3 regions of the Bacillus cereus group sp. BfR-BA-01360 genome follow, and region 3 is predicted to be linked to each of the others. Evidence: riboswitches for the same ligand, from Rfam matches in the RefSeq annotation. Region 3 holds a riboswitch; each other region holds the start of a gene.

Region 1 (3,983 bases), on a different contig from region 3:
TTTTATTTATTATTACAGGGGGATTATATATGCAGAAATTAATTGTCTTTGCTATTATTGGTTTTTTTGCTCAACTCATTGATGGAGCACTTGGAATGGCGTACGGGGTCACATCTACCTCATTATTATTAATGTTTGGAATCGCACCAGCCGTTGCCTCTGCTTCTGTTCATTTAGCTGAAGTGGTCACAACAGCCGCATCTGGATTTTCTCATGCACGCTTTGGAAATGTCGATAAATATACTGTTTCAAGGCTTACATTACCAGGGGCAATCGGCGCTTTTGTCGGAGCTTGTTTTTTAAGCAATTTACCTGGTGACGTAATTAAACCATACATTTCTTTATTTTTATTCTCTTTAGGTGTCTATATTTTATTACGATTTATTATTCAAAAACAAATTGTTACATCTAATACACGTATGTCTAGCAAACAACTGATTCCTCTCGGTTTATTTGCGGGATTCATTGACTCAACTGGCGGCGGGGGCTGGGGCCCTATCACTACACCAGTACTTCTCGCGCGTGGGAATGAAGCAAGAAAAGTGATTGGTTCTGTAGATACGAGCGAATTTCCTGTCGCATTAGCAGCGACAATTGGTTTTTTTATTTCTTTAGGATGGGAACAAGTAAGCTGGATTTGGGTATTCGCTTTAATGCTAGGTGGGATTATTGCCGCTCCGATTGCAGCATGGTTAGTTCGAATTGTACCGTCTCATTTACTTGGCGTACTTGTTGGTGGATTGATTATCTTCACAAATATTCGAACACTTCTTACAGCACTCCAAGTAGATCCAACGATTATTACACTTTCTTATATCGCTGTAGGACTTATCATTATTATCGCTCTATTTTTATCTATTCGTAACCACTCCCAGTTAACAAAGCAAAGCGTTAACTATCCAACTGACCAAAAACAAATATTACCTTAATACCAAAAGCATGATACCGCTTAAAGGATCATGCTTTTTTATCTATTCTACGCTATCTTAATTGTTGCTTTATCATCTTTCCCGTTTTGCCTACTTGTTTCGTATTTCATGTTTCCAGCACACGAATAGACTTGATGTTATTATGAAGTATTTTAGCTCGCATTGTTTCAACTTTTGAAGTCTGAAATGCCCAGAGAACCAGCACTTCAGCTGCTTCCGTTGCATATCTCTTGTTCCAACGTTCCTCAAGACCCCCTATCCAATTTCCACTTCTTTCTATCTATTTGGTGCGCCTTTAAATCCAATGTCACCAATCATCACACCATCGCTTTTTCGAACAACAAACTAACTTCCTCAATACAACAAAGAAGCATCTTCTTTTAATTTCCGCACATAAATTTCAATATGTGATCCGTTATCGTATCTTTGTTCAGCCGTAATATACAGCGTTTCTCCTGTACATGATATAATCTGTTTGTTGCTAAACGCATTCCCCTTCCTTCAATACGCTTTTTAAAAGTCCATCAATAAATAATGAATGTTCATTTAACATTACATATCTCGTTACATTTTGTCTTTTTCTGAATTTTCTTTTAATTTTTAAAGGATTTTCTCTTCTTTTTTGCGAAACATTTGTATAACAACTTTTTTATCATTCTATTTACATACAAAATAGGTTCGGGCGGAGTTTTGAAAACGTTTCCGATGTAATAACCAACTTTTTTGATCCTTTCCTACAAAAATCCCTTGCAATATTTTCAAAAAGTCATTACAATTGCCATATATTAAAAATCATAACAATAAACAAATCCTCATCAATCCGATGAGGTAGAGGTTGCGGCTTTTAAGAGTAAAGCGGATGAGACACAGAGAATGTCTATGACCCCGTTTGAAAGGAAAAGTTGCCGAAGTTTATATTTCTTCTCTGGGAATATAAGTTGGGGCTGTCTCCGAATAGGAACAGAACTGTCACGTTTACAAAATACCGTGTAAACGTGGGGTGCTATCTTAACGGAAGGGTATGATGGGGTGGTTATTTTGAAACGTTCCGCCAAAGTCCTTTGGCGTTTTTTTATATTCCCCCGCTCCTTCCTATCTTAAAAAAAGGAGTGTTATACATGAATAACATAGCAGATCAAGCTACCTCTAAAACGCAACAATCCACACAAAATCAAGGTGAACTGAGACGAGGTCTGAAATCGCGTCACCTTACAATGATTTCTCTCGGCGGTACAATTGGTACTGGTTTATTTCTTGCCAGCGGTGGTGTTATTCACTCAGCTGGTCCTGGCGGTGCACTTGTCGCATATGTCGCAATTGGAATTATGGTTTATTTTTTAATGACAAGCTTAGCTGAATTAGCAGCATATATGCCTGTCGCTGGGTCTTTTAGCACATACGCAACAAAATTCGTTGATCCATCACTCGGATTTGCACTTGGCTGGAATTATTGGTATAACTGGGCAATCACAATTGCAGCAGAGCTTGCTGCTGTGACATTAATTATGAAATTTTGGTTTCCAAATACTCCTTCTCTTATTTGGAGTGCCATTTGTTTAGCTATTATGTTTCTTTTAAACTATTTATCTGTTAAAGGATTTGGCGAAGCGGAATATTGGTTTGCACTCATTAAAGTAGCAACTGTTATTCTCTTTTTAATTGTTGGATTTATGATGATTTTCGGCATTATGGGCGGAGAGCCAGTCGGTTTTAAAAATTTCACAGTTGCAGATGCACCATTTAGCGGCGGCATTATGGCTATTATCGGTGTCTTTATGGCAGCTGGATTCTCATTCCAAGGAACTGAATTATTAGGTGTAGCCGCAGGCGAAACTTCTGATCCAGAGCGCAGCATTCCAAAAGCAATTCGTTCTATCTTTTGGCGCATTTTACTATTTTATATTTTTGCTATTCTTGTAATCGGATTATTGATTCCTTATACAACAGATAGTCTTGCTGCAAGCGATGTTACCGTGAGTCCATTTACACTTGTATTTGAAAAAGCTGGTGTCGCTTTCGCTGCTTCTGTTATGAATGCTGTTATTTTAACTGCTGTTCTATCTGCTGGAAACTCTGGAATGTATGCTTCTACTCGTATGCTTTGGGATTTAGCTCGTCAAGGAAAAGCACCGAAGTTTTTAGGAAAACTAAATAAACGTGGTGTACCAGTAAATGCTTTAATCGCTACATCATTAGTTGGTAGCGCAGCATTCTTAGCTTCATTATTCGGAGATGGTATTGTATACGTTTGGTTATTAAACGCATCTGGAATGTCCGGCTTTATTGCTTGGATCGGAATCGCTATTAGTCACTACCGCTTCCGTAAAGCATATATTGCCCAAGGAAAAGACTTAAATGATTTACCGTATAAAGCAAAATGGTTCCCATTTGGTCCAATCTTCGCCTTTACACTTTGCCTAATCGTTATTTTGGGACAAAACTATGGCGCATTTATGGGGGAATCTATCGATTGGAACGGTGTACTCGTTTCCTATATTGGACTTCCACTCTTCCTTATCATTTGGCTTGGTTATAAATTTGTAAAGAAAACTAAAATCGTTCCACTTGATAAATGTGAACTATAATAAATGCATACCAGCAAGCATACTTATGTTTGCTGGTATTTTTCCTCTCTTCCCCTCGCCTTTCTTTTAATGATTTTCATTTACAGGATATACTTATTTCTTGTCAAATAGCGTATTCTAAATAATTTTTAAATCAATAATTCGTTATACCTCTCTTCCCATTTCATATGTTTTATTTAAACATACTTCTTAAAATACAAAAAACTTTTTCCCTCTTAATAAAAGGGGCCTGATGTCAAAACGCGGAAATCGTACGTCTCAAGACCGAAATTCAAAGAAACCTAAAATATAAGAGTCCTAACATATTATATATGACTAGTATGTTAGGCTTTTTTATTTTTGGACCTGAGTTTGCGTAATATTTTTTATCCCGCATTAACGGTCGTTTTGGGTACTTCCCTTAATTCTTTGTAGGTTTAAATTAAAGCTCGATCAAAAACGTGTATTAGAAATATAGAATTTTTCTTAT
Region 2 (3,983 bases), on a different contig from region 3:
AAAAAGGAATTGTTCCCTTTTGAACAACTCCTTTTTATTTTAAACGAGCTCGTTTATACGTATGCGATCGTTCCCAATTATATTTTCATACGACTCGCGTTCCACTACCACTTGAGATGTTCCATCTTTCGCAAATACAACGGCTGGCCTACGAATCCGATTATAATTATTTGCCATAGAATACCCGTATGCACCTGTACAAGACACCGCTAATAGATCTGAAGAGACTACTTGCGGAAGATAAACATCCCATATTAACATATCTCCGCTCTCACAACATTTCCCTGCAATTGAGACAACTTCTTCGTTTGCTACATTTGCACGGTTTGCAAGCATCGCTTCATAGCGTGCACCATATAATGCAGGCCTTAAATTATCTGTCATTCCCCCATCGACTGAAACATATTTACGAATACCAGGAATATTTTTTATTGCGCCTACTGTATAAATTGTTGTTCCTGCATCACCAACAATACTGCGACCAGGTTCAATCCATATTTCCGGAAGTGGATACTCACATGCTGTAAATCGCTCTCTTACCGCATCTGTTACAGCTTGCACATACGCCTCAAGAGTAAGTGGTGTATCCGATTCCGTATAACGAATACCAAATCCCCCCCCTACATTCAGCACCGAAATTGTATAACCTGTTTTTGTTTTTACTCCTTCTAAAAAATGATGTAATACTTCAATCGCACGAATAAAACCTGCTGTTTCAAAAATTTGCGAACCAATATGCGAATGTATACCTAACACATTATAATTTGTTTTTTCTAATGCACGTTCCATAGCGTGCAGTGCTTGCCCGTTTGAAACACCAAAACCAAATTTCGAATCATCTTGGCCTGTTGTAATATATTCATGTGTATGCGCCTCTACACCAGGTGTGACACGAATCAATATATTCACCATTTTTTTATACTGCTCCGCTAAATCATGTAATACTTCTAATTCAAAAAAGTTATCTACTACAAAACATCCAATATTTGCTTCTAGCGCCATTCTCATTTCTTCTTCTGTTTTATTATTCCCATGAAAATGAATGCGTGATGCTGGAAATCCTGCTTGTAAAGCGGTATATAACTCCCCGCCCGAAACAACATCTAAAGACATATTTTCCTCTAATGCTACTCGGCACATCTCCATGCACAAGAACGCTTTACTTGCATATGCTACTTGATAAGAGAACCCGCTTTTTTGAAAAGCATGGTGAAACGCACGACAATTTTCCCTAATTGCAGTTTCATCATATACATAAAGCGGTGTCCCATATCGTTTCGCCAACTGCGTTGTATCGCACCCTCCAATTTCTAAGTGTCCTTGTTCATTAATCCGGCTCGTGCCGTGTAAATACATGTAAATTCCTCCCTTATTTTCTCTAAAACTCATAACCCCAATCTTCTATTCATTGTCACGCTTTTAGATAAAGTAAAACTTTAATCAGTAGGAGTTCTTCCTCCCCTACTGATTGTGAGCCCTCACCAATCCCCCCTTATTCTTCTCGAAATCTTAAGGCGGGGGAGAATTATACAAGATAAAGAAAAAACGCGCGGAACAATGTTCACACGCGTTTCTTATTAGAAATTATACATATTGAAAAAATAAACAAGTTGTTATCTTCTCAAATAAGAAACCGCATCAACATCTCCAAATAGCTCTCCATAAAAATAAATCTTATGACAGTACTACATTTATTCAACATAGTCCCAATATATGAATAATGTGGTTATTCTTATATTTCGGCGACAGTCCCTTTCAGACTATAATCAACGATTCCACTCAATCTCCTATAGTTTACTCTTTCCTATCGCGGCCTCTACCTTTGAGAATAGATGAGGTAAGTCTATTTATTTGTCAAACATCTTATGTTGCTATTAACAATACCAAAGAGATAATTTATTTGTCAAACTATTTTTTACAATTTATTTTTGTATGATCTGATAAACGCTTTACCTCCACCTTTGTTACGTTCCACTCCCCTTCTTCATTATTAAAAGTGACGTTAACTTTCTCAAAAGGAGGCACTTTTTCTCCCCCTGTGCCTGGTTCATATTTCGTTACTTCAATGACTGCTTGAAATACATATGTACCGCTATAAAGTTTTTTTAAGCTAACGATTTTCGGGCAATCATACGGCTTTAATTTTCCATAATGCTTTTCCATTGCAGCGTTTATTTGTGGAAACAATACTGAGTAAAGAGCATCTTCCAGCAAAGGAGCATCGTATTGAGCCGCAGCTGATCTAGGAAAAGAACATACAATGCAGATACTACATAGTACGAAATAAATTATTTTTTTCATGATATCCTCCCATTCTCATGCAATGTTTGATTCCGTTCTTTGCATGATTGTCATTTCATTTTATTATCTCCCACTTCTCTTGTTCTAATCGATTCTCACAAAAAGCATCCACAATTCTTTTCTCTTCTCGTATAATGGTACACATAGTACAATAATCATAACCATATAAGGCTGTTCGTATATATAAAGTGAAGCTTCTACTTAGCAAAGTACAATTACAAGAACTGTCATAAACGTAGGAAAGGAGTATACTATATGCTGCAACACTTGTTTCCAAAATTACGATTTGCGCTTGTCGCAGTCGTTTTATTATGGACAAAAACATATATTGTGTACAAGCTAGCTTTCGATATTAAAATTGATAATTTCTTTGAAGAAATCATGCTCTTGTTCAACCCGCTAGCTTCTTTACTATTATTCTTTGGGTTTGCACTGCTTGCATCGAAATATCGAAATCGACTTATTATTGGAATCAGCTTTATTTTTTCCTTTATTTTATTTGGGAATGCAATGTTTTACGGGTTTTATAATGATTTTGTTACATTTCCTGTTTTATTCCAAACGAATAATATGGCTGATTTAGGAACAAGTATTAAAGAACTCTTTACGTATAAAACATTACTTTTATTTGCAGATGTAATCATCTTAATGTTTCTTTCACGTAAGTTTCCGAAGTTCTGCAATACAACACCGTTATCAAAAACAGAAAAGAGAACCTTTTTCGGTAGTATTACAGCTTTATTAGCATTACAGCTCATTGTATCTATCATTTATAAACCACAGTTGTTCTCAAGATCTTTTGATCGACAAACAGTCGTTAAAAATTTAGGATTATACACATATCATGTATTTGATATTACACTTCAATCGAAAAATTCTGCCGAGCGTGTATTTGCGAGCGGAGATGGCTTTTCTGAAATTAAAAACTATGTAGACACAAAAGATGCAGGATTTGATAAAGAATTGTTTGGTATCGCAAAAGGAAAAAATGTCATTTTAATTTCCATGGAGTCTACGCAAAATTTTGTTATTAACAAAAAAATTAACGGGAAAGAAATTACTCCGTTTTTAAATCGTTTCATCACAGATAGTTACTATTTTGATAACTTTTATCATCAAACTGGACAAGGTAAAACATCGGATGCAGAATTTATCGTTGAGAATTCACTTTATCCATTAGATCGTGGTTCTGTCTTCTTTACTCATGCGACAAATGAGTATACAGCAACTCCAGAACAACTAAAAAAATATGGTTATTATTCTGCTGTCTTCCATTCAAATGATAAAACATTTTGGAATCGTGACATCATGTATCCAGCGCTTGGATACGATCGTTATTTTCATTTAAATGATTATGTAGGAACGGAACAAATGTCTGTCGGTTGGGGATTAAAAGATAAGGAATTCTTTGAACAATCTATTTCAAAGTTAAAATCTTTACCGCAGCCTTTTTATACGAAATTTATTACTCTTACAAATCATTTTCCGTTTCTTTTAAATCCAGAAGACCAATATATTAGTGAATATCATTCTGAAAGCGGTGTTCTCAATCGTTATTTCCCAACCGTTCGTTATACGGATGAAGCTATTAAACTATTTATTAATCGTTTAAAAGAAGAAGGACTATATGATAATTCTATTATTGTCATTTATGGAGATCATTATGGCATTTCAGAAAATCA
Region 3 (3,983 bases):
TCCTAACGCTTCAACGTCTAAAGTATGTGGGTTTTTCGGTAATCTGTTAGCATTTTTATAATCATTTCGATCAAACGGCTTAATACGCTCCATTAAACCAGCAATTTTTCCAGCCCATTCTGGATCGGATGCATATTTCACATTCATACCAACTAATGTTGGACCATTATAATAGATTGCACCTTTCTCTAAATAACGTTCTCTCACGTAGTTAGCATTGTACGAAATACTATCACGGTATGTTGGTAAATATTTTGCATGATAGAATGGATCGCGATCATATGCACGTAGTCCAAATAAATTATGTTTACGATATGCAATCTCAGATCTTCCATATCCAGATTCTAAAATTGCATGTGCTGCTAAGTAAAGAGCATTTACACCATGTTCATTTTGTGCTGCAATAAAGTCTTGTCCATGGCCAATTAACGGACTATCAGAACGCGATTTCTTAAGAAAATTATCAATTTCTTCTGCTGTTACATTGGAAGCTAATGTTAAATCTAAATTTAAATAAGATTGTTCCGCATTAAATAAAAATTGTGCATATTCCTCACGTGTGACAGTTTTTGACGGATAAAATGCACCCGTTCCATCTCCCTCTGCCATTCCATTAGACTGTAACGCACTAATTGCATCTTTCGCCCAAGAATTCGGATCCACATCATGAAATGTATGATTCGCCTTTACTTTTAAATGATAAGCTCTTTGTAAAATCATTGCCATTTCAGCGCGAGTTAATGAATCCTTTGGTCTAAAGTTTTTGTTCTCATCCCCTGTAAAGATTCCCATCTCCGTTAAAGCTAAAATCCCATTTGGAAACATTGTTGTACTTGCACTTACATCATGATATGGATTTTTATATTCTGCTTTCGCTTCTGGTTTCAATGCACGATAAATAAGTGCAGCTACTTGTTCACGCGTTACGCTGTCTCCCAATCCAAATTTACCGTTGTCATAACCTGCAATGATGTTTCGATTTGCTAAATCATTGATTGCCTCATATGCCCAATGACTCTTTGGTACATCTGAAAATCCTTTTTCTGCCGCAAATGAGGTTGTTGGAACCATTATAACTTGTAGTGCAGCTGTCATTGCTAAAACGTTAGAAATTACTTTTTTCATCTTACTCTTAACACGTTATGTACTTACTTGTCCCGTGTTAACTAGCCTCCTTTTTTCATAAAATACTAGCATTTCATCTATCAAACTCATTCATACTCTCCTCTTCTTATAAGAAGGAGATAAAAATACCCTATGCTACGAGATAAATTAGCTAACGATAAAAGTATACGTTATTAAAATCAACTAATCTAGCCCTATATCTTAAAAATTAATATAAAACGATATATTTCTCTATTTTAATGAAAAATTATATTGTAAAAAAAACAGTTTATCTGAATGCTAGATTTGAAAATCAAATCGCTATTTGACTAATTGGCACTTGAATACGTCAGACCTTTTCCATTTGTACTCCCCTCTTTTTCACTGCTTACAAACTTAAAAAAAATAATTTTCTGAATTTAAATAAATAACTTGATTCCTCGAAAAATTTAAATTATTATAAAACACATGTTACCAACAACTTCATAACTGAAACACTCTCGCCTAAAACGTGAGATAGAGGTTGCAGCACTTATGATTATTCTAAAGGAGACACAGAGATGTCAATGAGTTTAGAGGAAAGGAAGTGTTGCCGAAATCGATAAATTTCTCTGCATTTATCGATTGGGGCTGTTTTCGAATAGAAACAGAACTGTCATATATACAGACGTGTATATATGAAGAGCTATCTACAAAAAAGAGATATCATGTTTATACTGATATTCCTTTTTTGGCGATTTTTTTATTAGCTCCGTTTTCTGTTTCCCTTTTCCTGTAACAGCACCATCCTCATCTATTTGAGATGGTGTTTTTTCTTTTCTGTCCGGTAACTACAGGAATATTGGGGATTTTCATATTACTCTCCTATATTACATTTCCTGATGTATTGTGAAAAATAAGCTGAAAGAAGGAATGAACGATGGAAACGATTGTGCAAAAATTCGGCGGTACTTCTGTCGGAAATATTCAACGCATTCAACATGTCGCTAATTTAATGATCGAAGAGTACGAAAAAGGACATAATGTCGTCACTGTCGTCTCAGCAATGGGCAAAAGTACTGACGAACTCGTTGCACTTGCTACTTCTATTACAGAAAATCCAAGTAAGCGCGAATTAGACATGCTGCTGACAACTGGTGAACAAGTAACAATTTCACTCTTAACAATGGCATTGCAAACAAAAGGATATCAAGCGATTTCATTAACAGGTTGGCAAGCTGGTATTACAACTGAACCTGTGCACGGAAATGCTCGCATTACCGATATCCATACAGAGCGAATCCAATCTTATTTACAAGAAGGGACAATTGTTATTGTGGCTGGTTTCCAAGGATTAAGTGAAGAAAAAGAAATTACAACCCTAGGCCGAGGTGGTTCTGATACAACTGCTGTTGCATTAGCAGCTGCTCTTAAAGCAAAGAAATGTGATATTTATACGGACGTAACTGGTGTTTACACAACTGATCCACGCGTTGTAAATAATGCATATAAATTAGATGAAATCTCTTATGATGAAATGTTAGAACTTGCCAACTTAGGGGCTGGTGTCTTACATCCGCGTGCTGTTGAATTTGCGAAAAACCATAATGTCGTATTAGAAGTCCGTTCCAGTATGGAACAAGAAAACGGAACAATTGTAAGGGGAGAATGTAACATGGAACAACAATCCATCGTAAAAGGTATTGCATTTGAAGATAATATTACACGCGTTACAATAAAAGGATTAGAGCATGACTCATTATCAACGATTTTCTCTACATTAGCAGAGGCTCATATTAATGTTGATATTATTATTCAAAGTATTACAAATGAAGGAACTGTGCATCTATCTTTCTCTATTCATTCAAATGATTTAAGAGAAACATTAGAAGCATTAAAACAAAATCAAGAAACACTTCACTATGAATCTGTAGAATATGAAAATCATCTTGCGAAAGTATCCATTGTAGGTTCTGGGATGGTGTCCAATCCAGGCGTCGCTGCCCATATGTTCTCTACATTAAAAGAAGAAAACATTCATGTTAAAATGGTAAGTACATCTGAAATTAAAATATCTGTTGTTATTGATCGTCTACATTTAGTAGATGGTGTAGAAGCACTTCACCAAGCGTTTATGACAAAAGTTGAACCATTGGTACAAATGAATAAATAAACTTGCTACATAACAGCAAAGAATATTTCTTTGTTGTTATTTGTTCTCTAGCTAATTATGATTATGTTACACTATGAAACACGAAATGTTTTCCATATCATTTAAAAAGGTAAGAAAACAATATTGACATAATAAAAAACAATTTCCCCTTTTATATAGTGGAAATTGTTTTTTATGATTTGCAAATTAACTTCCAAAAAAGATACCTACAAGAGAGTAGATAATAACTGTGGAAAATAAAATTGTCATATGGAACAGTGAGAAAATAAACAATGATTTTGCCCATTTCTCTGAATCCATTTTTTTATACCCATAAATACTTAAGGCCAACCATAAAATGCTTAATAGAAGCGATACTAACATAAGGCCGATACTTAATGATCCTAAAAGAATACTTATGATAATTAAAATAACTAAATACACATTTGTTTGTATATATGTTCTTTTAACTCCCTTCACTACTGGAAGCATTGGAACGTTCGCAGCCTCATACTCTTTATGTTTACGAATCGCTATTGCATAGAAATGAGGCATTTGCCAAATAATCATAATAATAAAAAGACCGATAATAGCTGGATGTGTCACATCCGGATATATAGCAGCCCAACCGATAAGCGGCGGCATTGCTCCTGAAACACTTCCGATTTCTGTGTTGTAAATGGTTCTTCTTTTGCTCCACATTGTATATGGTACAATATATAAAAATAAACCTATAAACCCTAGTATT

The links. Region 3 has a riboswitch for lysine ahead of MR056_RS13115 (aspartate kinase). Riboswitches for the same ligand answer to the same signal wherever they lie in the genome.
Region 1: it holds a riboswitch for lysine, as region 3 does, so the genes downstream of both, MR056_RS14435 (amino acid permease) here and MR056_RS13115 (aspartate kinase) in region 3, are expected to answer to the same signal.
Region 2: it holds a riboswitch for lysine, as region 3 does, so the genes downstream of both, lysA (diaminopimelate decarboxylase) here and MR056_RS13115 (aspartate kinase) in region 3, are expected to answer to the same signal.

Annotation. Positions count from the first base shown of each region.
Region 1 is NZ_JAKUFV010000015.1:44,203-48,185, reverse strand. Features, by position in the region: gene MR056_RS14445 (sulfite exporter TauE/SafE family protein) at 30-929, shown strand; gene MR056_RS22710 (GNAT family N-acetyltransferase) at 1,036-1,188, opposite strand; lysine riboswitch at 1,751-1,943, shown strand; gene MR056_RS14435 (amino acid permease) at 2,048-3,514, shown strand.
Region 2 is NZ_JAKUFV010000003.1:145,654-149,636, reverse strand. Features, by position in the region: gene lysA (diaminopimelate decarboxylase) at 40-1,356, opposite strand; lysine riboswitch at 1,645-1,827, opposite strand; gene MR056_RS04380 (DUF3888 domain-containing protein) at 1,909-2,301, opposite strand; gene MR056_RS04375 (LTA synthase family protein) at 2,557-3,983, shown strand, end outside.
Region 3 is NZ_JAKUFV010000013.1:14,213-18,195, forward strand. Features, by position in the region: gene MR056_RS13110 (S-layer homology domain-containing protein) at 1-1,125, opposite strand, end outside; lysine riboswitch at 1,614-1,800, shown strand; gene MR056_RS13115 (aspartate kinase) at 2,024-3,256, shown strand; gene cyoE (heme o synthase) at 3,443-3,983, opposite strand, start outside.